DNA from 3 places in the Spiribacter curvatus genome. Region 2 is predicted to be linked to each of the others. Evidence: predicted binding sites of a transcription regulator. Region 2 holds the regulator's gene; each other region holds the start of a gene.
What was found. The regulator sigma-54, encoded in region 2, starts transcription at its own class of promoters, with help from an activator protein. The targets are predictions, from matches to a motif close to TGGCANGNTNCNTGCTT.
Positions count from the first base shown of each region.

Region 1: SPICUR_RS05885 (amino acid ABC transporter substrate-binding protein) is a predicted target of sigma-54. The motif match lies at 6,672-6,688, and genes of this name have one in related genera.
Region 3: glnK (P-II family nitrogen regulator) is a predicted target of sigma-54. The motif match lies at 8,526-8,542, and genes of this name have one in related genera.

Region 1 is NC_022664.1:1,185,347-1,195,787, forward strand. It holds gene SPICUR_RS05850 (hypothetical protein) at 1-679, shown strand, start outside; gene SPICUR_RS05855 (MBL fold metallo-hydrolase) at 676-1,629, opposite strand; gene SPICUR_RS05860 (biotin transporter BioY) at 1,641-2,204, opposite strand; gene SPICUR_RS05865 (TRAP transporter substrate-binding protein) at 2,321-3,403, shown strand; gene SPICUR_RS05870 (TRAP transporter large permease) at 3,408-4,778, opposite strand; gene SPICUR_RS05875 (TRAP transporter small permease subunit) at 4,778-5,302, opposite strand; gene SPICUR_RS05880 (iron-containing alcohol dehydrogenase) at 5,349-6,491, opposite strand; gene SPICUR_RS05885 (amino acid ABC transporter substrate-binding protein) at 6,747-7,766, shown strand; gene SPICUR_RS05890 (amino acid ABC transporter permease) at 7,857-9,044, shown strand; gene SPICUR_RS05895 (amino acid ABC transporter permease) at 9,049-10,149, shown strand; gene SPICUR_RS05900 (amino acid ABC transporter ATP-binding protein) at 10,167-10,441, shown strand, end outside.
Region 2 is NC_022664.1:1,568,911-1,579,351, forward strand. It holds gene hisD (histidinol dehydrogenase) at 1-341, opposite strand, end outside; gene hisG (ATP phosphoribosyltransferase) at 347-991, opposite strand; gene murA (UDP-N-acetylglucosamine 1-carboxyvinyltransferase) at 984-2,264, opposite strand; gene SPICUR_RS07665 (BolA family protein) at 2,269-2,514, opposite strand; gene SPICUR_RS09590 (STAS domain-containing protein) at 2,511-2,828, opposite strand; partial or broken gene mlaD (outer membrane lipid asymmetry maintenance protein MlaD) at 2,825-3,275, opposite strand; gene mlaE (lipid asymmetry maintenance ABC transporter permease subunit MlaE) at 3,308-4,084, opposite strand; gene SPICUR_RS07685 (ABC transporter ATP-binding protein) at 4,081-4,896, opposite strand; gene SPICUR_RS07690 (calcium/sodium antiporter) at 5,009-5,983, shown strand; gene SPICUR_RS07695 (KpsF/GutQ family sugar-phosphate isomerase) at 5,995-6,969, shown strand; gene lptC (LPS export ABC transporter periplasmic protein LptC) at 6,971-7,528, shown strand; gene lptA (lipopolysaccharide transport periplasmic protein LptA) at 7,509-8,030, shown strand; gene lptB (LPS export ABC transporter ATP-binding protein) at 8,036-8,767, shown strand; gene SPICUR_RS07715 (RNA polymerase factor sigma-54) at 8,829-10,256, shown strand; gene hpf (ribosome hibernation-promoting factor, HPF/YfiA family) at 10,279-10,441, shown strand, end outside.
Region 3 is NC_022664.1:257,688-268,128, reverse strand. It holds gene SPICUR_RS01310 (NAD(P)(+) transhydrogenase (Re/Si-specific) subunit beta) at 1-701, shown strand, start outside; gene SPICUR_RS01305 (hypothetical protein) at 720-1,133, shown strand; gene SPICUR_RS01300 (primosomal protein N') at 1,150-3,339, shown strand; gene argS (arginine--tRNA ligase) at 3,406-5,166, shown strand; gene SPICUR_RS01290 (SPOR domain-containing protein) at 5,169-5,816, shown strand; gene SPICUR_RS01285 (NAD(P)-dependent oxidoreductase) at 5,843-6,727, opposite strand; gene SPICUR_RS01280 (ammonium transporter) at 6,850-8,097, opposite strand; gene glnK (P-II family nitrogen regulator) at 8,120-8,458, opposite strand; gene ubiK (ubiquinone biosynthesis accessory factor UbiK) at 8,710-8,991, shown strand; gene SPICUR_RS01265 (YifB family Mg chelatase-like AAA ATPase) at 9,038-10,441, shown strand, end outside.

The DNA of each region.
Region 1 (10,441 bases), 380 kb from region 2:
CCGGGAGGTCAGGATGGACCCGGCGGGCCGACGTCACTGGAGCCGCCGCGCCATCGCTGAGTGGCTCATCACCCGGCTATCAGGTACTGATCGCGTGCTGGTCGGCATCGACCATGGATTTGCCTTTCCCCTGGCCTGGTTCGAGCAGTATGGACAGGCCGCCGACTGGGATGCGTTTCTCGCCGACTTTCGCGTCCACTGGCCCACCGACCAGACGGACTGTACTGTCGAACAGGTCCGCCGTGGTCTGATCGGCGATGGTAAAGCGCGGGCCGGGAATGCCCGCTGGCGGCGTTTGACCGAGCGGCCGGTCGGCGCAAAGTCGGTCTTTCACTTCGATGTCCCCGGATCGGTGGCCAAATCCACTCATGCCGGTCTGCCCTGGCTCGACCACCTGCGACGACGGCTGGGGCAACGCCTGCACGCCTGGCCGTTCGATGGCTGGACGATCCCGCCCGGCCATTCGGCGATCGCCGAGATCTATCCATCGATCTGGGCCGGCGACTTTCCACGCGGCGAGCGGACAGCCGATCAGCAGGATGCCTATGGCGTCGCCCGGGCGCTCCAGCAGACCGATCGAGACGGCGCACTGGCAGGCTATCTGCAGCCCGCCCTGGATGCCTCAACCCGGGCGGTGGCCGCCTATGAGGGATGGATCCTCGGCGTCACCCGCGGCTAGCGCGCGGCCTGCCGTTGCTGTTTCCGCCGCCAGTGCCATAAGCCCTCGGCGGTGAGCCATAGGTCCAGATCGAAGTCCCGCTCAAACGCCCGCTGCTCGCAGTCGGCCGGCAGCCATTGCGCCCAGCCTTCGACCAACCACTGCTGCAGCTCGTCGGGGGTTTGTGCGTCTGCGCTCCACTCGACGGCCGCCTCGAGCATGGCCTGAAGCCGGTCCGCGGCGGCCAGTGGCGCATCGATGATGGGGAAGTGCGCCGGCGCCACACGGCGTGGCTGCAGCGTGCGGATCCGTGCCAGGGTAGCGCGGTAGGCATCGGGATCGAATTGCGGTGGCGGCACGACAGGCACTAAAAACGGTCTATCACCCTCGCCATAGCCGGGGTAGCTGGCGCCGAACGCATCACCCGCAATGAGCACCGATGATGCCTCGTCAAAGAGGCTCAGCTGGTGCCAGGCATGCCCGGGGGTGTGGATGACCTGAAGCCGTCGCCCGCCCAGCACCACCGTTTCGCCATCATCGAGTGCGGTGATGCGCGTCGGCGGCACCGGCGTCAGCGGCGCATACTCCCGATCAAAGAAGGCATCGCCATAGAGCGCCCGCACCCCGGACTCCAGCCGCGTCGGATCAACCATATGCGGCTCACCGGAGGGGTGCACTCCGAGACGGGCATTGGGGAGTGCCGCCATCAGCCCGCCTGCGCCGCCGGCATGATCGAGATGGACATGACTGGGGATTACCCAGTCGACAGCGCCACGATCGATGCCATTTCCGGCAAGACACGACAGAATCCGCGGCACGCTGTGCCCGACACCGGTATCGATGATCGCCGCATGGCCGTCCTCGATCACCAGATAGGCCGCCGTGTGCGCCGCGCGGAGATACCCGGTATCGATCTGGATCAACCCCGGCGCAATGGTCTCGCCGGTCGTCTCCATCGCCACTGCCGACATCGGCTTAGTCCCTAGCGGCGGCGCGTGATGTGCGCCATGCCCCAAGCGACGAGCCCGGCACCGATCACTTTCAGGATCGCACCCGGAATGAAAGGCACCAATCCAGCAACGATGGCCTGCTCGACACCGCCAACCCAGACGGCCAGCCAGGGAAGCCCCACTAGATAGACCGGCAGATTACCGATTGCCGCGGCGGCGATCGCTGTCAGCGGGTGCCGCGCCCAACCGTGGAGCGCCAGATAACCAGCCACCCAGGCCGCGGCGACCATCCCCAGGAGATATCCGCCGGTGGGACCGGCCAGATACGCAGGGCCGCCACCGCCAACGAACACCGGCAGCCCGACCAGTCCCTCAGCAAGATAGGCGAGGACCGTCGCGGCGCCCAGCGTTGGCCCGTAGACCATACCCAGCGCCAGCACGACAAAGGTCTGCATACTGAAAGGCACGGGCCAGAACGGGATTTCAACCCGGGCCGACAGTGCCAGCAGGACGGTGCCTGCCAGCACCGAGACGACCTGGCGCGAGCGATTGCCACGTGCCCAGTCGGACACCATTGACGGTGTGTATGTCGTCATCACGGACTCCCTGTAATATCTGATGGGAACGGTAGCAAACCCGGGACCCGCCGTCAGCCATTGCGGGCGACGGAGGGCCCGCATTAACCTGCGCTTTTAACCGGAGGAGTGGGATCATGGACCGACGTGGATTTATCAAAGGCGCGGGTACCGGACTGGTGGCGGCGGGCAGTGTGAATGCGCCGGCCGTTATCGCACAGCCGCAGCGCTTTCGCCTGAACCTCCTCACCTCATGGCCGGCGTCACTGGATAATCTCTACGGGACGGCGGAGTATTTCGCCCGTCGCATCGAGGCGATGACCGATGGTGCTGTCCGCGCCCGGACCTCTCCGGGTGGCGCCGAGGTTGGTCCGGTCGAGGTCTATGATGCCGTTTCCAGCGGTGCGTTTGAGGCCTGCCATACCGCCCCTTATTACTTCATTGGCAAGAACCCTGCCCACGGCTTTTTCACGTCCCTGCCCTTCGGCATGACCCTGGAGCAGCAGAATGCCTGGATGACCGCCGGTAACGGACAGGCCCTCTGGGACGAGCTCAACGCCAAGGACAATCTCATCGCCTTTCCCGGCGGTAATACCAGTGCCCAGTGCGGCGGCTGGTTCAACGTCGAGATCAATTCACCCGAGGACCTTCAGGGCCTAAGGATGCGCTTTCCCGGGCACGGTGGTCGGGCGATGGCCAAGGCCGGCGTTAATATCCAGCAGCTGCCCGGCGGCGAGGTCTTCACCGCGATGGAGCGCGGCGCCCTTGATGCCGCCGAATGGGTCGGCCCTTATGATGACCAGATCCTTGGCATGCAGGACGTTGCCCAGTATTACTACCTGCCAAGCTGGGCGGAGCCCAGCGCCATGCTCGGCTTCTACTTCAACCTCGATGTCTGGAATCGCTTCCCGGCGGATATCCAGGCGCAGATCCGCGCCTGCTGTGCCGAGGCGAATAACTGGATGGCCGCCCAGTATCTGGCGAAAAACCCGATCGCCCTGCAGGAGCTCCAGGCCGATGGCGTGAGTGTCCGCGACTTCCCCGATCCGGTCCTCGCCGCCTTCCGCGAGGGTGCCGACGAGGTGCATGCCGAGGACATGGAGAACGCCGACTACGCCCGTATCCACGCCGACTGGTCGGCGTTCCGGGATCGGCTGCGGGGTTGGGATGAGGTGAACAGCTACCGCTACCGTGAGTTCATCTATCGCGACAGCGAGTGAAGGCTCAGTCGGCAAGCCCCGGCAACCAGGTCACGAGGCCAGGGAAGGCGACAATGACCAGTAGCATCATGAGCTGAATGGCGATATAAGGCAGGATGCCCGCATAAATCGCCCGCGTCGGCACCGCCTCGGGTGTTACTCCGCGCAGGTAAAAAAGCGAGAACCCGAACGGTGGAGTCAGGAAAGAGGCCTGCAGATTCATTGCGATCAGCACGGCAAACCACAGCGGACTGAGTCCGAAGCTCTCGGCGATGGGGCTGATCAGCGGCACCACAATGAACGTGATCTCGATGAAATCGAGGAAGAAGCCGAGCACAAAGATGGTCAGCATCACAAAGAGGATGAAGCTCAGTTCGCCGCCGGGGAGCGCGAGCAGGAAGTCCTCCACCAGCCACTTGCCGCCCATGGCACTGAAAACCGTGGCGAAGACCGTCGCCCCCACCAGGATCGTGAATACCATTGCGGTCAGCCGTACAGTGGTATCAGAGACCGAAAACAGGTTATTCCACGACAGCTTGCCGTAGGCGAGTGCCAGCAGCAGGGCCCCGAAGGCACCCATCGCACCGGCCTCGGTGGGCGTGGCGATACCAAAGAAGATCGTCCCCAGCACCGCCCCCACCAGTGCCAATGGCGGCACCAGACAGCGCAGGACCGCGATCCACAGCGCACCCGCCGCACCCCGGTCATCCGCCCCGTCCGGCAGTGCCGGTGCCGCAAGGGGACGGCGCCAGGCCACCAGGGCAATCCAGACTATATAGGCCGCTCCGAGCAACAGCCCGGGGATGAGGGCGCCGACAAACAGGTCACCGACGTTGACGCCCATCTGATCACCCAGGATGATCAGCACGATCGACGGCGGAATGATCTGACCCAGCGTGCCACTCGCGGCAATGGTCCCGGTCGCGAGCCGTTGGTCATAGCCGTACTTGAGCATCACCGGCAGCGCCAGCACGCCCATGGTCACCACTGAGGCACCGACCACACCGGTGGCGGCGGCGAGCAGCATACCGACCAGTACCACCGAGATGGCCAGGCCACCGCGCAGCCGGCCGAAAAGTCGCCCCATGGTCTGCAGCAGATCCTCAGCGAGGCCGGATCGCTCCAGCATACTGCCCATAAAAATGAAAAACGGCACGGCCACCAGGGTGTAGTTATCCATCACCGAGCCATAGACCCGCTGCGGCAGGATATTCAATCGCGCGACTCGGAACAGCGGCTCCCAGGGCAGGCTGATGCCCAGACCCGGCAACCAGTCGCTACCGATCAGCGTGAATAGCAGTCCCGTCCCGGCGAGTGCGAACGCCACCGGATAGCCGGTCAGCAATAGCATGAGGAGGACGGGGAACATCGCCAGGGGCAACAGCTCTATCAGCATCATGACCCGTGCTCACGTAGCGTCGCAGCCGCCTTGATGGCCTGGCTGACCCCCTGCAGCAGCAGCAGCGTAAAGCCGATCAGGAGCACCGTTTTGATCGGGTAGAGCGGAAGCCCACCGGGATTGGGACTGACCTCAAGGCGTGACCAGGCCAGAGCGACGTAGTCGATGCCATACGCGATCATGACCCCACAGAACGGAACGAGGGCCAGTAGCGTACCGAGCAGGTCCACCCAGGCGCGTAATCGGCGACTGAACCGAGTCTGCAGGATGTCGACCCGGATATGCCCATCGTGGCGCAGCAGATAGGCACTGCCGAGCAGGAAGATGATCGCAAAGGCCTGGATCTGGCCTTCCAGCAGAGCGTTGGATGAGAGCTGCATTCCCAGTCGGGCACCGAGGTAACGTCCAACGACATTAATCACTCCAAGCGCGATCAGCAGCAGCGCCACGCCCCGCAGGACGATGCCGACCCGATCGTTCAGGGCGTCGATGGCCCGAGACAAACGCAGCAATACTCGCATCAGGCTGCGAAGTATGGCGAAGCGCTATTGCGCCGACAAGCGCGGATCACCACGCCTGTTCCATCACTTCCACCAGTCGTTCTGCAGGCAGCACCACGGGATTGCCCTGCATCGACGAGGACCGCGCCGCCGCCTCAGCGATGACCGGCAGTTCCGCCGGATCCAGGCCCGCATCACCCAACCCGGGCAGACCCTGCGCCCGCGCCCAGACCGCCAGATGATCGATCGCGCTGTGGACCTCGCAGCCAAGTGCCTTGGCGATCCAGTGCTCGACCTCCCCGATCCGGTCGGCCGTTCGCCCGTCGGTCGCCGCTCGATTCGCCCGCAACACGGCCGGCAGTAACGCCCCGGCAATCGCGCCATGGGGCATGTCGGTCATTCCCCCGAGCGGTCCGGCCAGGCCATGCACGGCGCCTAGTTTCGCATTGGCAAGGGCCAGTCCGCCGGATAGGCTCACCCACGCCATGGTATCGCGCGCGGCGGAATCCTCCTGCGCCATGAGCGTGCGCAACGCATCAATCCCGAGCGGGATGGCATCGCGACACAGGGCATCGGTGAAGCGATTGGCGCGGCAACTGATGAACGGTTCGATCACCTGCGTGATGGCATCCAGACCGCTCGGGAGTGTGACCGCTGCGGGGGTGTGGTCGGTGAGCGCGGGATCAACGATCGCCACAGCGGGCAAAAGTCGGGGGTCGCGCAGCGAAACCTTGCGGCGCGCGCTGGGGACGTCAATAACGGCGTTGCGGGTCGCCTCGGTGCCGGTACCGGCCGTGGTCGGCAGTGCGATAAAGGGCAGCAACGCGGCATCCAATGCGGCCCCCTTCCCCACCACTTCCAGGTAGTCCACTGCCTCGCCGGTGGCGGGGATCAGTCCCGCGACAGCCTTGGCGGTGTCGATGACCGAGCCCCCACCCAGGCCGACCACGACATCCACACCGCTGCGACGTCCGGTGGCGACCGCCGCCTCGATGAGCGCGACATCCGGCTCGTGCGGGCAGGCAAAGGTGATCGGCGGACAACCGGCGGCAGTCAGCGCGTCGACGAGCCATTGCGATCGTCGAGGGTTCGCACCATGAATAAGCAATGGTCGTTGACCCCTGGTACCCACCGTCTCCGCGCCACTGGCGGCGGCGTCGCGGCCGAAGCGGATATGGCGGGGCAGATGCAGATCGAAGGCCAGCTCCATGGGCGCTCTCGCAAAAGAAATGAGCGTATATGCTCGCAGGCCGTCGAGGCAGCGTCCACGCCGCTGCAACGCGCCTTATCGGTGCAGTGGCTGATAGCCTTGTCCAGGATGGTGCATCCATGACATAAAGGTGATCGGCACACCCGGCTGAGGGTGCCTGAGGAGGAGAAACGGCACGCTTGGCATGGACTTTGCGTCCTTAATGAGTGCCGTACTGGCTTTGCACACCCTCGTTGAAAAGAGAGGAAAGCAGGAATGAAAAAGACAATCATGACCATGGGGCTCGCAGCCACCGGGCTACTGGCCTTCGCAGGCTCAGCGCAGGCTGCCACGCTGGAGGAAGTCCGTGATGCGGGCGAAATGCGCTGCGGCGTCAGCAATGGGCTTCCCGGGTTCTCGCAACCCGACAGCAGCGGTAACTGGAGCGGTATTGACGTCGACACCTGTCGCGCCGTCGCCGCGGCAGTCCTTGGTGATGCCGATGCGGTGGAATTCATCCCACTCACGGCCGCCGAGCGATTCACCGCGTTGCAGTCGGGCGAGATCGACATGCTGTCGCGCAACACCACCTGGACCACCACCCGCGACGCATCGCTGGGGCTCAACTTTACCGGGACGAACTACTACGACGGCCAGGGCTTTCTGATCAAGACGGCGCTCGGCGTCGACAGTGCCTATGACCTCGATGGCGCAGCCGTGTGTACCCAGGCCGGCACCACGACCGAGCTCAACCTGGCCGACTTCTTCCGGGCCAATGACATGGAATACGACGCGATCGTCTTCGATACGTCCGAGGCCAGTGCGCAGGGCTTCGACAATAACCGCTGTGACGTCCTCACCTCGGACACCTCGCAGCTGGCGGCCCTGAAAACGCAGCTGTCCGATCCGGAATCCGCGGAGATCCTGCCCGAGATCATTTCCAAGGAGCCGCTGGGCCCAGTCGTCCGTCAGGGCGATGACGAGTGGTTCAACGTGGTCAAGTGGGTCCTGTTCGGTCAGATCAATGCCGAGGAGTACGGCATTACCGCGGATAACGTCGACGAGATGATGGACTCCGACAATCCCAGCGTTCAGCGCATCCTCGGCGAGTCCAGCAACATGGGCGAAATCCTCGGCCTTGATGACGACTTCATGGTCGAAGTCATCACGCAGGTGGGCAACTACGGCGAGATGTTTGAGCGTAACGTCGGACCGGATACGCCGCTCGGCCTCAACCGGGGCAACAACGAGCTTTGGACGGAGGGCGGCATCCTCTACGCACCCCCATTCCGGTAATTGCACCGGTTCGCATGAACGATACCGGGGATCGATCATCGATCCCCGGTATCTCCCAGACTACCGAATAACGGGAACAGGCCGGCATCAATGAGCAGTGATCAGGGGCCGCTTAGGCCGGGAAACCCCAAGCCCTGGAACGACCCGCGGGTCCGCTCCCTGGTATTCCAGATCATCGCGATGGCCGCCGTCGCCTGGGTCGGCTATACGCTCTTCCAGAACACAATCACCAACATGGAAAGCCGGGGTATCAAGACGGGTTTCGGGTTCCTCAACGAAACCGCGGGCTTCGGCATCATCATGAGTCTCATCGAATACAACGAGACCATGACCTACAGCCGCACCTTTCTGGTGGGACTGACGAACACGCTCCTGGTGTCCGGACTGGGCATCCTCTTCGCGACGATTGTCGGCTTTATTGTCGGTATCGCGCGGCTCTCGACCAACTGGCTGGTCGCCAAACTGGCGCTCGCCTACATTGAAATCTTCCGTAACGTACCGCTGCTGCTGCAGATTTTCTTCTGGTACTTCGCTGTGCTTGGCAACCTGCCCGGACCACGGCAGGCGACCGAGGTCGCTGGAGTCGCTTTTCTGAGCAACCGCGGCATTATTATTCCCAAGCCCGTCTTTGAATCCGGTGCGGGCTGGATGGGCATGACGCTTGTGATCGCGCTGATCGTGTCCACAACGCTCGTCATCTGGGCACGACGCCGCCAGGCCGCCACGGGTCGGATTTTCCCCGCTTTCCCGGTCTCATTGGCGCTGATTCTGGGGCTGCCGACGCTGGTCTACTTCCTCACCGGTCAGCCCATCGGGTGGGATATCCCCACATTTGGTACGTTCCGGTTTACCGGCGGCATCACAGCGATCCCGGAGCTGGGCGCCCTGCTCGTCGCACTCACGATCTATACCGCCACATTCATCGCGGAGATCGTACGCTCGGGCATTACCTCTGTGAGCAGCGGACAGACCGAGGCGGCGCTGGCGCTGGGTCTGCCACCACGGCGTGTGCTGCGACTGGTGGTTGTTCCCCAGGCGCTGCGCGTCATCATTCCACCGCTGACCAGCCAGTATCTCAACCTGACCAAAAACTCGTCGCTGGCGGTCGCGATCGGCTATCCCGATCTCGTGAACGTATTCATGGGCACCTCGCTCAACCAGACCGGCCAGGCCGTGGAGATCGTCGCGATGACGATGGCGGTCTATCTGACGATCAGTCTCAGCATCTCGCTGCTGATGAATATCTATAATCGCGCGGTCGCGCTCGAGGAGCGGTAGAGACATGGCCACCCATCAGCCACTCCCCAGCCAGTCAGCACCGGTGGTCCAGCGCGGCATTGTCCGTTGGTTACGCGAGAATCTGTTCTCCAGCTGGCTTAATAGCATCGTGACGCTCGTGGTGGGCTACTACCTGCTGACAACCCTGGTGCCCCTGATCGACTGGGCATTCTTCAGCGCGGTGTTCACCGGCGCGGGGGTCGAGGCCTGCAATCCCAACAGTGCCTGCTGGATCTTCATCCAGGAGCGTTTCGGCTTTTTCATGTATGGCTTCTATCCGGAGGCATTGCGCTGGCGGCCCACACTGGCCTTCGTGCTCTTTGCCCTCGCCGTTGTGCCCCCCTTTCTCCCACTGCCCTCGCGAGTGGGTCGCTGGGCCGGCATCTTTGGCATCACCGGCCTGCCGGTCGCGGGCTACATCCTCATATCCGGCGGTCTGTTCGGGCTGGAATCAGTGAATACGTCCCAGTGGGGCGGGCTGATGCTGACCCTGATCCTCGCCTACGTCGGCATCATCGCGGCGCTGCCGATCGGTGTCGCACTGGCGCTCGGCCGACGCTCAGAGATGCCCATCATCCGTGGCATCTGCGTGGTCTTCATCGAGTTCTGGCGGGCTGTACCACTGATCACCATTCTGTTCATGGCATCGGTGATGCTCCCACTCTTCCTCCCCGACGGCGTGAGCTTCGACAAGCTCCTGCGCGCGCTCGTCGGCATCACCTTATTCCAGGCCGCCTATATGGCCGAGGTGGTCCGTGGCGGGTTACAGGCAATCCCGCGGGGACAGTATGAAGCGGCAGAAGCACTGGGGTTGGGCTACTGGCGCCGGATGCGGCTGATCATCCTGCCGCAGGCACTGAAAATCGTGGTCCCGGGCATCGCCAACACGGTCATATCGCTTTTCAAAGACACGACGCTGGTTCTGATCATCGGGCTCTTCGATCTGCTGGGCGCGGTGAAATCCACGCTCAGTGATCCGGCATGGAACAATGTCATGGCGGAGGGCTATCTGTTCGTCGCCTTCTGTTTCTGGGTCTTCTGCTTTGGCATGTCCCGTTACAGCCATCGCATTGAGAAACAGCTCGATACCGATCACCGCCAGTAAACAAAAGGATGCAAGGCATGGCAGACGATGGCGCGACACTCGAGGCCGATGTGATCGGGGCGCCGGTCGCCTCGGCGGCAAGCGATGAGAACATCATCCAGGTCACCGATCTGAACAAGTGGTTCGGCGAGTTCCACGTCCTCAACGCGGTCAATCTCAATGTCCAGAAGGGGGAGCGGATCGTGGTCTGCGGGCCGTCGGGATCAGGCAAATCGACGCTGATCCGCTGCCTCAATCACCTCGAGGCCCACCAGCGCGGCGAGATCGTCATTGATGGGGTCGAGCTCAATGA
Region 2 (10,441 bases):
TCGGTTTTCTCCCAATCGCTCTGACGCTGGTGGAGGTGATAGTGACGGATCCGCGACGCGGCCGTTTCCAGCGCGTCGCGATCCGCCGCATCGAGCCCCTCGAGCGCGGCCTGACAGCCGGCGGCGTCGACCTCGAGCTCGCTGACAGCGTCCACCGCCAGCCCGTCCAGCTTTTCGCTGTAATGGCGCAGTGCTTCATCACCCTGCCCACGAACGGCGGCGAGGATGTCGGCCACTGCCGACTCGACCCCGTGGGTGGCGCCATCGTCCCAGTCGGTCAGTGACTGGAGCTGCTGGTCGAAATCGGGCTGTGTCGTACTGAGGCGTTGTATATCCAACATGCCATTCACCTGTGGGCGCGGTCGTTCGCGATCTCGGCAATCCGGCTGATCAGCGGCTTGAGTTCGCGGTGTCTGAGTTTCATTGACGCCTTATTGACCACCAGACGCGAGCTGATATCCGCGATATGCTCAAGCGGCTCAAGGCCATTGGCGCGCAGGGTATGACCGGTGTCGACCAGGTCGACGATCAAGTCGGACAGCCCCACCAGCGGTGCCAGCTCCATCGATCCGTAGAGCTTGATGAGATCGACCTGACGCCCTTTCTCGGCGAAGTGCCGCCGGGTGATGTTGACGAACTTGGTCGCCACCCGCAGCCGCTGCCCGTCCAGCGCAGCGTCCGGGCGCCCGGCAACCATGAGACGGCAGCGGGCGATACCGAGATCCACCGGCTCGTAGAGCCCATGACCGCCCTGCTCCATCAACACATCCTTGCCCGCCACCCCCAGATCCGCTCCGCCGTAGGCGACATAGGTGGGGACATCCGTGGCGCGGACAATGATCAGGCGCACCGAGGGGTCGGTGGTTGGCAACACCAGGTTGCGGCTCTCCTCCGGATCCTCCAGCGGTTCGATGCCGAGGGGACTGAGCAGTGGCAGGGTCTGCTCGAGAATGCGCCCCTTCGAGAGCGCCACAGTAAGCTTTTCAGTCATGGGTCGGAACGCTGTCTCCCGGCATGCGGCGGATGTCGGCGCCCAGCTGCGCCAGCTTCTCTTCGATGCACTCATAACCGCGGTCAATGTGATAGATCCGGTCCACCAGGGTATCGCCCTCACTCACCAGTCCGGCGAGCACCAGACTGGCCGAGGCACGCAGATCGGTCGCCATGACCGGCGCACCGGTGAGGCGCTCGACACCATTACTGACCGCGGTGTGCCCCTCCAGACGGATATCCGCGCCCATGCGCTGGATCTCCTGGACGTGCATGAAGCGGTTCTCGAACACCGTCTCGGTCACCATACCCACGCCGTCGGCGACCGCATTGAGCGCGCAGATCTGCGCCTGCATATCCGTCGGGTAGGCAGGATAGGGCGCGGTCCGCACCGTGACGGCCTTGGGCCGGCGTCCGGCCATATCCAGATCGATCCAGTCATCGCCAACCGTAATCCCGGCGCCGCTTTCACGGAGCTTGGCGATCACCGCGTCCAGCAGATAGGGCGCGGTATGGCGCAGTTTGACGCGGCCCCCGGTCATGGCCGCCGCCACCAGGAAGGTGCCGGTCTCGATGCGGTCGGGCAGCACGTCGTAGTGTGCCCCCTGCAACCGCTCGACGCCGTCGATGACCAGGGTGTCACTACCCGCACCGCTGACCTGCGCACCCATTGCATTGAGGCAGTTGGCGAGATCGACCACCTCTGGCTCACGTGCCGCATTTTCGATGACCGTGCGGCCCTCCGCGAGGGTCGCCGCCATCATCAGGTTTTCGGTGCCGGTGACGGTGACCAGGTCCATGACCAGGCGGGCGCCCTTCAACCGCCGGCAGCGCGCGCGGATATAGCCATTCTCTACGCTGATATCCGCACCCATGGCCTGCAGCCCGTCGACATGCAGATTGACAGGACGCGTACCAATCGCGCAGCCCCCCGGGAGCGACACCTCCGCTTCACCATAGCGTGCGAGCAGGGGCCCGAGCACCAGGATCGAGGCGCGCATCGTCTTCACCAGCTCATAGGGCGCGTGGCAGTTATCAATGTAGGTCGGATCGATCTCGACATGCATGCGCTCGTCCACGGTCAGGCGGACGCCCATCCGTCCGAGCAGCTCCATCGTGGTGGTGATGTCGTGCAGATCGGGGATATTGCCGATGGTCGACGGGCCATCCGCCAGCAGCGTCGCCGCCATGATCGGCAGCGCCGCATTCTTGGCACCGGATATACGGATATCTCCGTCGAGGGGGTGCCCCCCGCGGATCAGCAGTCGCTCCACCGGATCAGTCCTGCTCGGCGGCGGCCTGCGCCGGTGTCAGTGTCCGCATCGAGATCGCGTGCAGCACATCACCGTCGATATGCGTCTGCAGCAGGTCGTAGACCATGCGGTGGCGGCGCAACAGCGGGATGCCTTCGAAATCGGGCGTCACAATCCGGGCCTGGAAATGGCGACCATCGCCCACGACCTCAACATCCGCCTCGTTCAATCCCGTCTGCAAAAGCGCCCGAATGGCGTCCGGTTCCATCATTGCCCTGCGTTCTCCGCGTCTGTCGCCTCAAGATCCAATAGTGTAGCAACCGAACTGATGCGCGCGAGTGCCCTGAGCGATTCGGGGACGGCCGTGAGTTCGAGCGTTCCCTGGTGATCGTCAAGACGACGCTGCCATTCGAGAAGGAGCGCCAGCCCCGCGCTGTCGATGCCACGGACGCCGGCCAGACTGACGCGGTGGACATCACCACTGACCGGGAGCCGCTCGAGTAGCGCGCCCACCTCTGCCGCGGTCAGGTCACCCTCCACCCGCAGACCGTCCGGCGCCGTCCCAACCAGCTGCACCGCTGTCACTCGTCGCTCCCGCTGGACTGCTCGTAGAGGAATTGGCCGACGATATCCTCGAGCACCAGCGCCGACTGTGTCAGCGTGATGTCATCACCGTCACTCAGTGAATCCGGCATGCCGCCCGGCTGCAGCGAGACGTATTGCTCACCGAGCAGACCGGAGGTGCGTATCCGCGCCGCCGTGTCACTGGGCAGATTGTCGAACGACGACTGAATGGTCAGCTCCACGCGTGCCTCAAAACGATCCGGGTCGAGCGCGATGTCACTGACCCGCCCTACCTGCACGCCGCTGAGGCTGCCGGGGCCGCTCGCGCAGGCCCCCGACGTTCTGGAAATAGGCATCGACCGTGTAGCCCTCCGTGCGCTGGAACGCGGTGATGTTACTCACCTGCATCGCCAGCACGAACAGGGCCGCGAGGCCGGCGGCCACGAAGACACCAACGGCAATCTCCATGTTGCGGGAATTATCCACCTGACAAACCTCCGTCAGTCGAACATCAGGGCCGTGAGCACGAAATCCAGAGCCAGCACGACGAGTGATGTCACCACCACCGTCCGCGTGGTTGCCCGGCTCACGCCATGGGAAGTGGGCAGACAGTCATACCCGTTGAACACCGCGATCCAGCCAGCCGCCACGCCGAACAGACCGCTCTTGATCAAGCCGTTGACGATATCGTCGGAAAAGCTCACCTGAGACTGCATCTGTGACCAGAACGAACCGCCATCGACACCGAGCAGGTTCACGCTGACCAGCCAGGCACCGATGATGCCCAGCACGTTAAAAATGACCGTCAGCAATGGCAGTGACAGTATCGCCGCCGCCAGCCGTGGTGCGATCACCCGATGCTCGGGGTCCACGGCCATCATCTCCATGCCCGCCAGCTGTTCGGTGGCCTTCATCAGCCCGATCTCGGCGGTCAGCGCGGACCCCGCGCGGCCGGCGAACAGCAGTGCCGTGACCACTGGACCCAGCTCACGGGTCAGCGATAGCGCGACCAGCACACCCAGCGACTGCTCGGCACCGAAGTCGACCAGGGTGTAATAACCCTGCAATGCCAGCACCATGCCCACGAAAAGCCCGGAGACGATGATGATGACCAGGGTCAGGACGCCCACCGAGTAGACCTCGTGGGCGAGCAGGCGGGGCCTGCGGACCAGCGTACCGGCCCCGCCCATCACCCGCAGCAGAAACATCACCGCGCGACCCAGTGTCGCAACGGTCTCCAGGCTGGTGGCCCCCAGGCGCTGAAACCCGCCGATCATCCATCCCCCTGCCGCAGATCCTCGGCGATCGGAGCGGCCGGATAGTGAAACGGCACAGGACCATCCGGCAGCGCGTTGAGGAACTGATCCACCCAGGCGCTCTGGCTGTTGCGGAGCTCGTCCGGCGTGCCCGACTCGATCACCCGACCGTCCGAGATCACATAGGCCCGATCGGCGATCTGCAGGGTCTCACCCACATCGTGGGAGACGACCACGCTGGTCAGCCCCAGGGCATCGTTGAGCTGCCGGATCAATTGCATGAGCGCGCCCATGGAGATGGGGTCCTGGCCGGCGAAGGGCTCATCGTAGAGGATGATCTCCGGATCCAGCGCGAGTGCGCGGGCCAGCGACACCCGTCGCGACATCCCACCGGACAGCTCGCTCGGGTAGAAATCACGAACCCCGCGCAGCCCCACTGCCTCGAGCTTCATGAGCACAACGGTCCGGATCAGCGTCTCCGGCAGCTGGGTATGCTCGCGGAGCGGAAACGCGACGTTGTCAAAGCAGTTCATGTCGGTGAACAGAGCACCGCTCTGAAACAGCACCCCCATCCGCCGGCGCATTCGATAGAGGTCGCCACGCGAGAGTCCGGCCACCGACTCACCATCGACGGCCACACGTCCTGCCGCCGCCCGTAATTGACCGCCGATCAGGCGCAGCAACGTTGTCTTGCCGGTCCCGCTCGGCCCCATGATGGCCACTACTTCGCCCCGACGGACCTGTAGATCAATGCCGTCGAACAGTCGATGCTGGCCGCGGCTGAAAACGACGCCGCTCAGGTCGATCAACGCCTCGGACTGGCTTGCTGGCATGCGGTTGGCTTCGCTGATGACGATTTTCGATGGGGGCCTGAGTATCCGCCAAGGCATGACACCGGTCAAATGCGATACCGTACGCCGAGTACCGTGTCACAGACTGGAGCCCATGCTGCTCGCATCCCTCATCATCACAATCACGCTCGGGTTCGTCGCCCTGGCATGGAGCGCCGACCGCTTTGTCGATGGCAGTTCTGCCCTTGCCCGTCACCTCGGTGTATCGAGTCTGCTCATCGGCCTGACCGTGGTGGGCATCGGGACCTCCCTGCCGGAAATGCTGGTCTCCACCATCGCCGCGCTCGAGGGCACGCCGGGTATTGCACTGGGCAACGCACTGGGATCGAATATCGCCAACGTCGGGCTGATCCTGGGGACCACCGCACTGGTCAGCCCGCTGATCATCGGTAGCGGGATCCTGCGCCGCGAGTTCCCGCTGCTGATGTTCGTTGTCGTGGCGACCGGTGCCCTCCTCGTCGACGGCACACTGTCGCGCCTGGACGGCCTGCTGCTCCTCGCCGGCATGGTCGGCGTCCTCGCCTGGATGGCCTGGCAGTCGCGCCACGCCCGGAGCGACGATGCCCTGATCAGCCGCGAACTCGCATCGGCGGTGCCGGCGGCCATGCCGCCCCGCCAGGCGATGCTATGGACCGCTACAGGGCTTGTCATCCTGATCGCCAGCTCACGGATTCTCGTCTGGGCGGCGGTGGCACTGGCAAGCCGACTGGGTATCAGCGACCTAGTGATTGGTTTGACGATCGTCGCCGTCGGCACCAGCCTGCCTGAGCTTGCGGCCGGTATCGCCAGCGTGCGGCGCGGCGAGGGCGAGCTCGCGGTGGGCAATATCATGGGCTCGAATCTCTTCAACCTGCTGGCGGTACTGGGGATTGCCGGCGCCATCGCGCCTTTCAGCTTTGATATGAGCGGGCTGGCGAGGGATTACGGCATCATGACCGGCTTCATGCTGGCGATCGCGGTCATGGGCTTTCTGGTCGGCCAGCGCGGTCGGTTGAATCGATGGGAAGGCGGGGTGCTGGTCATTGCCTACCTCGCGTATCAGGGGCTGCTGTTCTACAGCCAGGGTTAAGGGCCAAGACAATGACTGCGGATACAGACTTCTGTCGCCTCGGCCGTGCCGTCGTTGAGACCGAAATGGCGGCGCTCGACGCGCTCCAGTCCCGTATTGACGGGACCTTTGCCGATGCCTGCCGGTCTCTGCTGGCCTGCAGCGGACGCGTGGTCGTGCTGGGGATGGGCAAATCAGGGCATATCGGCGGCAAGCTGGCGGCGACGCTGGCAAGCACCGGTACCCCGGCGTTTTTCGTCCATCCGGGCGAGGCCAGCCACGGCGATCTGGGGATGATCACGTCCGGGGACTGCATCATCGCCCTGTCGAACTCCGGGGAGACGGAGGAGATCAATCGACTGCTGCCGGCCATCAAGCGCCGCGGACTCGATCTGATCGCCATTACCGGCAATGCCCGATCGACGCTTGCCGGCGCCGCGACCATCCACCTCGACGCCGGTGTTGATGCCGAGGCCTGCCCCCTCGGTCTCGCGCCCACCGCCAGCACGACGGCCGCGCTGGCGATGGGCGATGCGCTGGCGATCGCGCTGCTCGATGCGCGCGGATTCACCGCCGAGGACTTCGCGCACTCCCACCCGGGTGGCCGTCTCGGCCGACGCCTGCTGCTACGTATCGAGGACCTGATGCATACCGGCGAGGCGATCCCTGTCGTGCTGCCGGAGACGACAATGGCCGATGCGTTGCTGGAGATGACCCGTAAGGGGCTGGGGATGACCGCAGTGGTCGATTCGCAACGGCAGGTGTTGGGCATTTTCACCGACGGTGATCTGCGCCGCGCGCTCGATGAGGGTGTGGATGTCCATGCCACGGCGATCGACACCGTCATGACCGCCAATCCACGCTGTGTCGAGGTCTCGCAGCTCGCCGCCGAGGCCCTTGCCGTCATGGAACGGCACAGCATCAATGGGCTGCTCGTGAATGATGCAGCGGGCTGTCTGTCCGGGGCGCTGAATATGCACGACCTGCTGCGCGCGGGCGTTGTCTGACGTGCGCCGGGCAGCCATCGGCCTGCTGGCGATGATCCTGGTGGCACTGATCGGCTGGCGGATGATCGGGACCGACAGCGGTGATCGCACTGCCAGCGTGGGTACTGAATCGGCACTGGCGGCCTACGCCCGCGATGTCACGCTGACCACAACCGATGTCGAGGGTCATGTCGCCTGGCGGGTGCGCTCCCCGAATGCCCGCCAGAACCGCGGCGACGAGGCCTGGCGACTGGCCGCACCGGAGTGGCGCGTGGCAACCGATGAGGGCGCACCCTGGCGCGGGCACTCCGATCACGCCTGGATCGGACCCGAGCAGACACAGGCGCGCCTGACCGGCCATGTCGTCATCGAGCGCGAGCGCCCCGCCGGTATGACCCGGCTGACAACCACGCTGCTGGAACTCGAGATACCCGAGCGGTATGCCGAGACCGACCGCGCTGTGACGCTGACGCAACCGGGCACCCGGATCGATGCCATCGGCGCCCGCGCCTGGCTCGATGAGCGGCGTATCGAGCTACTGAACAATGTAAGGGGACGACATGATGCGGCTTCATCCTGAATACCGCCTGACCGGCGCCATTCTGTGCCTCCTGATCGGATTGCCAGTGGCACACGGCCAGGACGGCACCAATGACGCCAGCGCGCCACCGGTTGAACTCATCGCCGACAGCGCGGAGGTGGATGATGCACGGGGCATCAGCGTCTACCGCGGCGAGGTGGTGCTGACCCGGGGAAGGCTGCGCATCGAGGGCGATGTCATGCATGTCTACGCCGACGATGACGGCCGGCTGGAGCGTGTCACCGTCGACGGTGCCCCGGCCACTTACCGGGAGACACTGGCCGATGCGGCTACCCGGCATGCCGAGGCACCCCGCATGGAGTATTTTGCCATCGGCCCCGAGCGGCTGATCCTGCGCCAGGGCGGACGGCTGTGGCAGGGCGACAATACAGTTACCGGGCGGGTCATCACTCACTACCCCCAGGCCGGCCGAACGGTGGCAGAGAGCGGTGATGACGATGCCGAGCGCGTCAATGTCACTGTGACGCCGGCAACGGATTGAATCGGATGACACGGAATCGACTCGAGGCAAACGGTCTGTATAAGGCCTATCGCGGCCATGCGGTCGTCGATGGGGTGTCTCTCGGGCTGGAGAGCGGCGAGATCGTGGGGCTGCTCGGCCCCAACGGCGCCGGCAAGACCACAAGCTTTTACATGATCGTCGGCCTGATCCGCGCCGATGGCGGCGATATATGGCTCGACGGCGAGACCATCACTGGACTGCCCATGCACACCCGGGCGCGACGGGGAATCGGCTATCTGCCCCAGGAGGCATCCGTGTTCCGGCGCCTGTCGGTGGTCGATAACCTGCTCGCCGTGCTGGAGACCCGCGATGATCTCTCACGGACCCGCCGCTTCGAGCAGGCCGATGCCCTGATGGAGGAGTTCAGCATTGGGCATCTGCGCGAGCAGTCCGGCATCAGCCTCTCGGGTGGAGAGCGCCGGCGCGTGGAGATTGCCCGGGCACTCGCCGCCGATCCACGATTCATTCTCCTCGACGAACCATTCGCGGGTGTCGATCCCATTTCCGTCGGTGACATCAAGGGCATCGTCCGCCACCTCGCCGATCGTGGCATCGGCGTTCTGATCACCGATCATAATGTCCGCGAGACATTGGCGCTCGTCGATCGGGCCAGCATCCTCAATGCCGGCCGGGTGATCGCCGATGGGACACCCGCGACGATTCTCGACAATGCCGAGGTGCGTGCCGTCTACCTCGGCGAGGACTTCCAGCTCTGAGACTGGCGAGGGGTTCACGCCCGGCGTTAGTCTGGTGCCATCAAAGAGGGCGCGGGAAACAATGAAGCAATCGCTTGAACTTCGGGCCAGTCAGCAGCTGACCATGACACCACAGCTACAGCAGGCGATCCGGCTGCTGCAGCTGCCGGCCGCCGAGCTGAGCCTGGAGATCCGCGAAGCGCTCGAGTCGAACGTCATGCTCGAGCCGGATGATGACACCGACACAGCGGCCGCCGACGAGCAGTCCGAAGCGCCCGGCGAGCCAGCGGTCGACCCATCGGAAGCGGTACTGGGGTCGAGCGCCACCGATGCGACCCAGTTCGGCGAAGGCATCACGGTCGCCGACCACTGGGATGAGCCCGGCAGCGGTGATGACTCCCTCGACCGTCATGCAGCCCCGTCCGGCTCGCTACAGGATCATCTCCAGTGGCAGGTCGATCTCTCCAGCCTCGGTGAGCGGGACCGGCGCATCGCCGCCGCATTGATCGATGCTCTCGACGAACGGGGTCATCTGACCGAGCCCCTGGCTGATCTGCTCGAGACGCTCGGAGGTGACGGGGATATCGACGAGGATGACGTCAATGCGGTGCTGACGATCCTCCAGCACATGGATCCCATCGGCGTCGCGGCGAGCGATGCCCGTCAGGCGCTGCGCATCCAGATCGATGCCATGCCGAGCGGAACGCCCGGCCGGGCGGTGGCACGGCGGGCCATCGACGCCGACTGGAAGCTCTTCGGTAGCGCTCAGCAGTCGGTCCTGCGGGATCGACTCGGTGTCGATCAGGCGACGCTGGATGAGGCCCTGCGGCTTATCCGCCAGCTCGATCCGCACCCCGGCTCACGATTCGGCGAGACCCGGACCGAGTACGTCGTCCCCGACTGCCGGGTCCGGCGCGTCAATGGCCGCTGGCAGGTGGAGATCAATCCGGAGGCGTCCCCCCGGATCCGCGTCAATGATTACTATGCCAGCCTGATCCGGCGTGGCGATGGCAGTCGCGATAACAGCCTTCTGCGCGAGCACCTGCAGGAGGCGCGCTGGCTGATCAAAAGCCTGCAGTCCCGGGGTGAGACCCTGCAGCGGGTGGCTGAGTGCATCGTCGAGCGCCAGCAGGGCTTTCTGGAGTATGGTGAAGAGTCCATGCAGCCGCTGGTGCTGCGCGATGTCGCCGAGGCGATCGATATGCACGAGTCCACGGTCTCACGGATCACCTCCCGCAAGTACATTCTCACCCCCCAGGGCACGCTCGAATTCAAGCAGTTTTTCTCGAGCCATGTCCCGACCGCCGATGGGGGTGAGTGCTCGGCGACCGCCATCCGCGCCAGAATCCGGCGCCAGATCGCGGCTGAAAAGCCCGCTCGTCCGCTCAGCGACTCACGACTCACCGAGATGCTCCGCGACGAGGGGATTCACGTCGCACGCCGCACCGTCGCCAAATACCGGGAAGTCATGGGCATTGCCTCATCCACCGAACGCAAACGTCTGGGCTGAGAAGACAATAAAAGGGGAAACCATGAAAATCGACGTCACCGGCCATCATGTCGACATCACCGACGCCCTCCGCGACTACGTCGAGGAGAAGTTCGAGCGCCTCGAGCGCCACTTCGATCATGTCGTCGATGTCCACACGATCCTGACCGTGGAAAAGAAGACCCGGAAAGCCGAGGCGACCATGG
Region 3 (10,441 bases), 620 kb from region 2:
AGGGCTATGCCATCGGCAACCCCGCCATGATCATCGCCGGTACGGTGGTAGGCGCTGCGGGTACGCTGCTGACACAGCTGATGGCCAAGGCCATGAACCGGCCCATCACCAATGTGCTGTTCGCCGGCTGGGGCAGCACCGAGGGGGCAGCCAGTGAGGGCCCCGAGGGCGAGATGAAGGATATCTCGGCCGAAGACGCGGGTATCATGATGGCCTATTCCGAGCGCGTCATCATCGTGCCAGGCTACGGCATGGCTGTCGCCCAGGCCCAGCACAAGATCTGGGAGTTCGTGGAGCTGCTGCAGGATCGTGGCGTCGAGGTGAAGTTCGCCATCCACCCGGTGGCGGGGCGCATGCCGGGTCATATGAACGTCCTGCTGGCCGAGGCCGGTGTGCCGTACGACATGATCTTCGACATGGAAGACATCAACGAGGAGTTCGCCACCACTGACGTGGCGGTGGTCATCGGTGCCAACGATGTGGTCAACCCTGCGGCGCGGGACGATCCGTCCAGCCCGATCTATGGCATGCCGATCCTCAATGTCGACGAGGCCGAGAACGTCATGGTCATCAAGCGGGGCCGCGGCGCAGGCTTCTCGGGCGTCGAGAATCATCTGTTCTTCGGCGACAATACACGCATGGTGTTCGGCGACGGTCAGAAGGTCGCCGGCGGCATGGTCCAGGCCGTCAAGGGCCTGTAGAAACAGACGGGAGTCAACATGACGGATCCGGAAACCCAGGAAACCCTGGATCAGCTCACGGTCAATGCCGATGGGCTCTACCAGGAAGAGAACTTCACCGACCGTCAGGTCGGTAGCATTCAGCGGCTCAGTCCGGTTACCCGCGATGGGCAGCCGGATGACAGCCGGCCGGTGCTGTACGTGGGCAGTACGCAGGTCATGACGCCGGCCGGTGCCCTGCCGCTCAACTTCGAGCTCGAGGCCAACAGCCTCGAAGAGGCCATGAATGCTTTCCCGCCGGCCGCTCAGGCCGCGCTTGAGCAGACCATGGAGCAGCTCAAGGAAATGCAGCGTGAGCAGGCGTCAAAGATCATGACGCCGGATCAGATGGGCGGCGGTGGCGCCCCCGGCGGGGGTGGTGGCATGCCCGGCGGCGGCATTCAGATGCGCTAGCGGCCCACCGCCACGCATGACCGAAGTCATTCGTGTCGCCGTGGCGGGGCCTTTCACCGACGCCCTTGATTACCGTCTCCCCGTCACCGGTCCGGCACCGGTGATCGGGGCGCGGGTCCGCGTTCCCCTGGGCCGACGCAACATCGTGGGGATGGTCACCTCCCGGCCTGAGGCGAGCGATCTTGCCGATGATCGTCTCCGTGCAGTGACCGAGGTCCTTGATTCCGCCCCGCTCCTCGACCCGGCGACCATCGAGCTGATCGAATGGGCGGCCCGCTATTACCACCACCCGGTTGGCGAGGCCTATCTGACCGCTCTGCCGGCGCGACTGCGTCGGGGACAGAGTGCGACACCGAGCGTTGAGACCGGCTGGCGGATCACTGAATCCGGCGAGGCCGCACAGATCGATTCGCGCAGCCGGCGTGCGCCGCGTCAGGCGATGCTGCTGGAGGCGCTGCAGCAGAGCAAAACCCTGACCGCAGTCCAGCTCGCCGGTTTTAGTGGCGATGCTCGGGCGGCGCTCAAGCGATTGGTCGAACAGGGCCTTGCCGAAACGGTGACCGCGCCCGATTACGGTCTGCTCCAGGGCCTGTCGAACGAACCCGGCGCGGTCCTCAATGCAGAACAGCAGAGCAGTGCCGCGGCGATTCAGCCGGGCGCCGGACACCAGGCGATCCTGGTTGACGGCGTCACCGGTAGCGGTAAGACCGAAGTCTACCTGGATGCGATTGAACGCACCCTCGCGCTGGGCCGCCAGACGCTGGTGGTCGTGCCCGAGATCGGTCTTACGCCGCAACTCGTCAGCCGCTTCCAGCAACGCCTTGCCGGGCGGATCGCCATCCTCCATTCCGGACTCGCGGATGGTGAGCGGCTCAACGCCTGGCTCGCCGCCCGGGCGGGCGAGGCGGATGTCGTCATCGGGACTCGATCGGCGGTATTTGCGCCGCTCAAGCATCCCGGGCTGATCGTCATTGATGAAGAGCACGACCCGTCGCTCAAGCAGCAGGAGGGGTTCCGGTACTCCGCGCGGGACCTGGCGGTCCTACGCGGCTACCGGCTGGATATCCCCGTGGTCCTGGGCTCGGCCACGCCGTCGCTGGAGAGCCTTGCCAACGCCACGACGGGCCGCTATCAGTGCTACCCGCTCAGACAACGAGCGGGCGATGCCCGGCCTCCATCGCTGCAGCTTCTGGATATGCGCGGCGAGCCCACCCGGGACGGCCTGTCGCAGCCCCTGCTTGATCGGGTCCGCGGCCATCTCGACGCCGGTGGCCAGGCCCTGCTGTTCCTCAATCGACGCGGGTTCGCCCCGACTCTGATCTGTCATGAATGCGGCTGGCTTGCCGAGTGTGACCGCTGTGACGCCCGCTACACCTATCACCGTGGCCGCCGGCGACTGCACTGTCACCACTGTGACCGCGAACGGCCCATCCCCCATCACTGCCCGAGCTGCGGCAGCGTCGATCTCCGTGCTCTGGGACTGGGGACCGAGCGGATCGAGGCGGCACTGACCGACGCCTTCCCGGACACGCCACCGGTGCGCATCGATCGCGACAGCACGCGCCGACGGGGCAGCTTCGAACAGGCCATGCGTCAGGCCCGGGATGGCGAGACCCGATTGATTTTGGGTACGCAGATGCTCGCCAAGGGCCATCATCTCCCCGCCGTGACACTGGTGGCGATTATCGACGCCGACCAGGGCCTGTTCGGAGCCGATTTCCGGGCACCGGAACGCCTCGCCCAGCAGATCGTGCAGGTGGCCGGGCGAGCCGGCCGTGCCGACCGACCCGGAGAGGTCGTCATCCAGACGCACCACCCGGAGCACCCCTTGCTCCAGCAATTGCTACACGGCGGCTACAGTGCCTTCGCGCGCACGGCCCTCGCGGAGCGCGAAGCGGCCGGGCTGCCACCCGCGCGGGCCATGGCGCTGATCCGTGCCGAGGCGACCGCACGCGATGCACCCAACGCCTTTCTGCAGGCGGCGATGCAGCAGACGCCCGGCGATGCGGCCATCGAACGGCTCGGACCCTATCCGGCGCCAATGGAGCGCCGGGCCGGCCGTCATCGCGCCCAGCTCATGCTGCTGGCCGATTCACGGAACAGCCTGCAGACATTCCTGAGCCGCTGGCTGCCGGGGCTCTCACGTATCCCCGAGGCACGACAGGTCCGCTGGTCGGTGGATGTCGATCCAGTCGAGGCACTATAGCGCTTGAAGACTGCGACCGAGGCCGGATAATGGTTGCTCATTTACTAGCCGGAAACTGACTCACCGATGAAACAAGACCTTGTCGATCTGTTGCGCCAGGCGCTTCGCTCGTTGGCTGATGCCGAATCCCTATCCCTGCCAGAACAGATCGACATCCAGCTCGAGCGCGGCCGTGGCAGCGGCCACGGTGACTACGCGAGCAATGTCGCCATGCGCCTTGCCAAGCCGGCGCGGCAGAGCCCCCGGGATCTGGCGGCAAAGCTGGTCAGCCATCTACCGATCCACCCGCATGTCGAGCGTGTCGAGGTAGCCGGCCCGGGGTTTATCAATTTCTTTCTCACGCAGGATGCCGCGAATGCGGTGATCGCCCGCATCCATCGCGAGGGGGCTCAGTACGGGTGTAGTCATCACGGTCAGGGCGAGCGTGTCATCGTCGAGTTCGTCTCCGCCAACCCGACCGGCCCACTGCATGTCGGCCACGGTCGGGGAGCGGCGTTCGGAGCGGCACTGGCGGATATCCTCGCGGCCACGGGCTACGACGTCCACCGCGAGTACTACATCAACGATGCCGGCCGTCAGATGCATATCCTTGCGGTGAGCGTGCTGGTTCGTTATCTGGAACACCGCGGCGAGACGCTCGATTTCCCAACCAATGGCTATCGCGGCGACTACATTCACGGCATTGCCCGCGATCTCGAGGCCAGTGGCGGCGAGCGCTACCGCATCACTGCCGCCGAGCTCACCACCGGGCTACCGGCGGATGCCAATGCCGGCGGCGATAAGGAAGCGCATATCGACGCACTGGTCGAACGGGCCCGCGCCTGTCTGGGTGAGACCCGTTACCAAGAGGTGCTTGAAGCCGCCGTTAGCACCATCACCGGAGACATCGACGAGGACCTCGCCGCCTTCGGTGTTCGCTACGATCGATGGTTCAGCGAGCGGGCATTGGTGAAAACCGGTGCCGTCGAGCAGGCACTCGAGCGCCTTCAGGAGGCGGGCAAACTCTATGATTCGGACGGTGCGCTGTGGTTCCGATCCACCGATTATGGCGATGACAAGGACCGCGTCGTCCGGCGTGCGGATGGCCAGACGACCTACTTTGCCTCCGACATCGCCTATCATCTGAATAAGTTCGATCGCGGTTTCAGCCATGCCATCGACGTATTCGGCGCCGACCACCACGGCTATATGGCTCGGGTACGGGCGAGTCTCGCCGCCTTCGACCATCCGCCCGAGGCGCTCACGTTCCGGCTGGTGCAGTTCGCGATTCTCTACCGCGGATCCGAGCGACTGCCGATGTCGACCCGCTCCGGCGAGTTTGTGACACTGCGCGCACTGCGCGAGGAAGTGGGCAATGACGCGGCACGATTCTTCTACGTCATGCGCCGCCCGGAACAGCATCTGGACTTCGATCTGGAGCTCGCGAAATCACAGTCCAACGACAATCCGGTGTACTACATCCAGTACGCTCACGCCCGGGTCTGCAGCGTACTGCGACAGCTCGAGGAGCGCGGTCTGCACCATGACCGGGACATGGGCCTTACCGCACTGGAACGGCTGACCGCCGATCACGAGCAGTCACTGATCGATTCGCTCGGTCGCTACAGCGAGGTACTGGAATCCGCCGCCGCCAGCCATGAACCCCATCAGCTCGCGGCCTACCTGCGCGAACTGGCCGGCGCGTTCCACACTTACTACAACGCCCATACCTTTCTGGTGGACGATGAGGCGCTACGGGACGCCCGGCTCACGCTCATCCAGGCGGTCCGGCAGGTGATCCACAATGGTCTGGCGCTGCTCGGCGTATCGGCACCGGAACGCATGTAGGCATGGCCGCGAAGCGCAACACGACAAGACCGCCGGCCCGCAAGAGCAGTGGTCAGGCGAGCCGGAAGACCCGATCCGGCAATAGCGCTAAAAGCAGCCGGATGCCGTTTGCATGGGGGGTGACCGGGCTCGCCATCGGGCTGATGGTGGCGCTTGTCGTGCATCTCGAGCATCGCCGGCCGGATACGGCCGCACCGGACGAAACGGCCACCACCGCCGATAGTGACAACGCGACGGCCGGTGGATCTGACCAGCCGCGATTCGAGTTCTATCGTCTGCTCAACGAGCAGGAGGTGGAAGTCGCTGAGGAAGAGACGCCGGCGAGTGACTCAGGGACACAGGCGCTACCCGAGGCCGAGTCCCCCACGGAACCGGCCCCCGACAGCGATCCAGCACCCGCATCCGAGGAGGGCAAACGCTACCTGCTCCAGGCCGGCAGTTTCCGTCAGGCGGCGGATGCCGATTCGCTGAAGGCGAAACTCGCCCTACTGGGGATCCAGGCCCGCATACAGGCCGTTGAGCTACCCGGCGGTGAGACCTGGCACCGGGTCCGCGTCGGCCCGTTCAGCGAGCTCCAGCAAGTCAACGGCGTCCGGGCGCAGATGGCCGATCAGGAAATCGAATCGATCCTGCTTCAAGCAGGGGGATAGCCCGCCGCCGCGACCGGTTCCTGCGTTTAGAGGCTTTTGCGGTTGCCGGACGCGAACAGGTCGCGCTTGAGCCGGAACAGCGCCGAGGTGTCCTCCTCGCCATACCCCTGCTCGAGGAGACGTTCGTAATGCTTGATCGTCATCTCCACCAGGGGGAGGCTGACGTCCAGCTTCTGCAGCAGGTCGCGGCACAGGTTCAGGTCCTTGTGATGCAGAGAGACGCGGAACCCGGGCTCGAAGTCCCCCGCCAGTATCCGGCTGCCGCGGCGCTCGAGCAGGCGGCTGCCCGCCGCGCCGCCGGTAAGGACCGGGAGCAGACGCTCAGTATCCAGACCACTCGCCTCGGCGAATGACAACGACTCGCTGATCGCCTGCACCAGGCCCGCTACCATGACCTGATTGACGGCCTTGGCGCGCTGACCATAGCCCACTGGCCCGAAATGCGTCGCACCACTGCCGATCGCCTGCAGCGCCGGACGGATACGCTCAAGCACGTCGGGATCGCCACCGACCATGATCTGCAGTGTGCCGGTGTCGGCGCCCTCGGGGCCGCCGGTGACCGGCGCATCGAGGAACTCCGCGCCGCGCGCCCGCAGCGTCTCGGCAGCGGCCTCCGCCGTATCCACGCCAATGGTTGAGGTATCGATCACCACATCGCCCTTGCTGACGCCATCGGCCAGTGCACCGACGACCTCACGGACATCCTGATCGGCACTCACACAGGTGATCACGACATCACACAGTCGCGCGAGCGCCGCTGCATCCTCGGTCAGCGGCACCTGCAGCTCTTCGGCCAGCGCCTCACCATTGGCCCGCGTCCGATTCCAGACGCCGGCCAGCAGACCCGCGGCTGACAGGTTCCGGGCCATTCCACGGCCCATAACACCGAGTCCGGCAACACCCACTTTCATGATTCTCTCCTTTGATGGATCAGACAGCGTCAGGCCCTGCAGTCTAGCAGGGCATTCTGCGACCCCACACAAAAAACGGGCGCCCGAAGGCGCCCGTTGAGCGTGGATTCAACCGATCCGCATCAGCGCGAGTAGTTGAATTCCGGGTAAGCCTCGACACCGCATTCGACGATATCCAGGCCGGTCTCTTCCTCTTCCTCGGTCACGCGGATTCCGACGACCGCCTTGAGGATGCTCCAGAGGATATAGCTGACGCCAAAGGTCCAGACGAAGATCGTGGCGATACCGATGAGCTGTGCACCGAAGCTGGCGCCTTCGGACCAGAGCGGGACCACAAGGAGGCCCCAGATACCGGCCGTCCCGTGAGCCGAGATGGCACCGACCGGATCATCAAGCTTGAGCTTGTCGAGCCCGACGATCGAGAAGACCACCAGCACACCGCCCACGACTCCGATCAGCGCGGCCGCGAGCAGGCTCGGGACATTCGGCCCGGCCGTGATGGCCACCAGCCCCGCAAGGCCTCCGTTCAATGCCATGGTGAGATCGGCCTTGCCGAACATCAGCCGGGCAGTGACCAGCGCGGCCACGGCACCGCCAGCGGCGGACAGGTTTGTATTGGCGAACACCAGTGCCACTGCGTTGGCGGAGCCCACATCGGACACCTTGAGTTCCGAGCCACCGTTAAAGCCGAACCAGCCGAACCAAAGGATGAAGACACCCAGCGTGGCGAGCGGCATGTTGGCGCCAGGGATTGGCTTGACCTCGCCGTTCGGGCCGAACTTGCCCTTGCGCGGACCCAGCACCATCACCGCCGCGAGGGCTGCAGCCGCGCCGAACATGTGGACGATGCCGGAGCCCGCGTAGTCCGAGTAACCGATATCGGCAAGGAATCCACCGCCCCAGCTCCAGAAACCCTGGATGGGATAGATCACGCCGGTCAGGATCACGGTGAACAGCAGAAAGGCCCAGAGCTTCATCCGCTCGGCCACCGCGCCGGAGATGATCGACATCGCCGTTGCCACGAACACGACCTGGAAGAAGAAGTCCGACACGTTCGAGTAGTAGGCATCGCTGCCGGCGGCCACATCGGCCGCCGCATTGTCAGCGGCCCCCAGAATCCCGCCGAAGGACGGAATCAGCGAGCTCATGCCGCTGCCATACATGATGTTGTAGCCCATCAGCATGTACATGATGCAGGCGATGGAGTAGAGCGCGACGTTCTTGGTGAGGATCTCGGTGGTGTTTTTCGAGCGCACCAGGCCCGACTCAAGCATAGTGAAGCCAGCGGCCATCCACATCACCAGTGCGCCCGAGATCAGGAAGTAGAAGGTATCCAGCGCATAGGCCAGTTCGTTGAATTCTGCAGACATATTTCAGACTCCCAGTGATGCCTTAGAGTGCGTCTTTGTCGGTTTCGCCAGTGCGGATGCGTACCGCCTGTTCGATCGCCGCGACAAAGATCTTGCCGTCGCCGATTTTCCCGGTATTGGCCGCCTTGCTGATGGCCTCCGTCGCCCGCTCGACGAGGTCATCGCCAAGCGCGACCTCGACTTTCATCTTGGGCAGGAAATCGACGACATACTCGGCGCCGCGATAGAGCTCGGTATGGCCTTTCTGACGGCCGAATCCCTTGACCTCGGTAACGGTGATGCCCTGTACGCCGATCTCCGAGAGTGACTCCCGGACATCGTCGAGTTTGAAAGGCTTGATAATCGCAGTGATCAGCTTCATGCCTGAACTCCCCTATCGGGACCGGACAAGACCGGCACCCATGAACGATATAAATGCATCTGGGTATATGCAGGGACCATGCCAACGGGCGATCACCAGTGCCTGGCGGGGATCAAATGCTCGCTCACGGTTCATTGCACCGAATAAGTGCAATCACCGTTCGTCAGTTGCACCAAAATCAACGCGCCGGGTGGATTGGGAATTCCCCGTCAACGGCTTAGACTGATCGCAAAGACAACGGAGGCCGAATAATGCTCGATCCGAAACAGTTCGATGAAATGGCGAAGCGTTTCTCCGAGAACCTGCCCAGCGGGCTGAGGGACTTTCAGGCGGAAGTCGAAAAAAATGCCCGCGTAGCGCTGCAGAGCACCTTCAATCGCATGGAGCTGGTCACCCGCGAGGAGTTCGATGCCCAGGCCAAAGTACTGGCCCGCACCCGCGAGCGGCTTGAGGCCATGGAAGCGCGGGTCGCAGCGCTCGAAGGCAATGCACCGATGGCCGATCAGTCAGCGCCGGACGACGCCAGCGAGTAACCCTGCCGCCTCCGACCATTCGCTTCGCACAGGGAGGTGCGTTGCCATGTCACTGGCACTCATTCAGGCCCGCGCCGCCGTCGGGATTGACGCACCGCGCGTGGATGTCGAAGTCCATCTCGGTGGTGGCCTACCCTCGCTATCCATTGTCGGGCTACCCAACACGGCCGTGCGCGAGGCGCGGGACCGCGTCCGTGGGGCGCTGACCACCAGCGGTTTCGAGTTTCCCCGCCGGCGCATCACCGTCAGCCTCGCCCCCGCCGATCTGCCCAAGGACGGTGCCCGCTTCGATCTGGCGATCGCACTGGGCATACTCGTGGCATCCGGCCAACTGCCCCGTGAGCGGCTCGACAATACCGTGGTCTGCGCCGAACTCGCCCTGTCCGGCAGTCTCCGACCGGTCAACGGCACGCTGCCGGTGGCGTTGCGCTGCGCGGCGGCGGGGGAATCGCTGGTCGTCGCGAACGCCAATGGCGCCGAGGCGGCACTGGCCGGCGGTGAGGTATATGGTGCCGATCATCTGCTCGACGTGTGCCGCCATCTCACCGCTACCTCCTTCCTGCCGGCGGCCCAACCGGATACGCCTGTCAATCCGCCTCAGCCACTCGATCTGAGTGATGTCATCGGTCAGTCCCACGCCCGGCGCGCCCTGGAAATCGCGGCAGCCGGTGGGCACAGTCTGCTGTTATCGGGACCACCGGGCAGCGGCAAGAGCCTGATGGCCGCCCGATTGCCGGGGCTGCTGCCGGCGATGAACGATACCGAGGCCATGGAATCAGCATCACTGCACTCCATTGCCAAGGGGCAGTTCGATCCCCGCGACTGGCGTCAGCGGCCGTTCCGAAGCCCACATCACAGCGCCTCGCCTCGGGCACTGACAGGCGGCGGCGCCCGTCCGCGGCCCGGCGAGATATCACTGGCCCACCACGGCGTCCTGTTCCTCGATGAGCTCCCCGAGTTCCCGCGCGAGGCGCTGGAGGCCCTGCGAGAACCGCTGGAGACCGCGGAGATCAGTATCTCCCGCGCCAGGGCCCAGATCCGCTTTCCTGCGCGTTTCCAGCTCGTTGCGGCCATGAACCCCTGCCCCTGCGGCCATCACGGCGAGTCCGACCACGATTGCCGCTGCACACCCGGCCAGATCCGCCAGTACGGCAACCGCATCAGCGGACCACTCCTCGATCGCATCGACCTGCAGATCAACGTCCCACGGCTGACCGCCACCGAACTCGACCAGGCCCGAGAGGGCGAGCCAACGGTCACGGTAGCGGCCCGGGTCGAGGCCGCACGCGCCCGACAGATCGATCGTGACGGTCTCGCCGCTACCCATCTCCCGGTCAACGTCATGCGTCGCGATGCCGGTCTGGACCCGGCTGGCCAGGCCCTGATGAAACAGGCGACAGAGCGTTTCGCGATGTCCGCGCGCGGATGGCATCGATGCTGGCGGATTGCC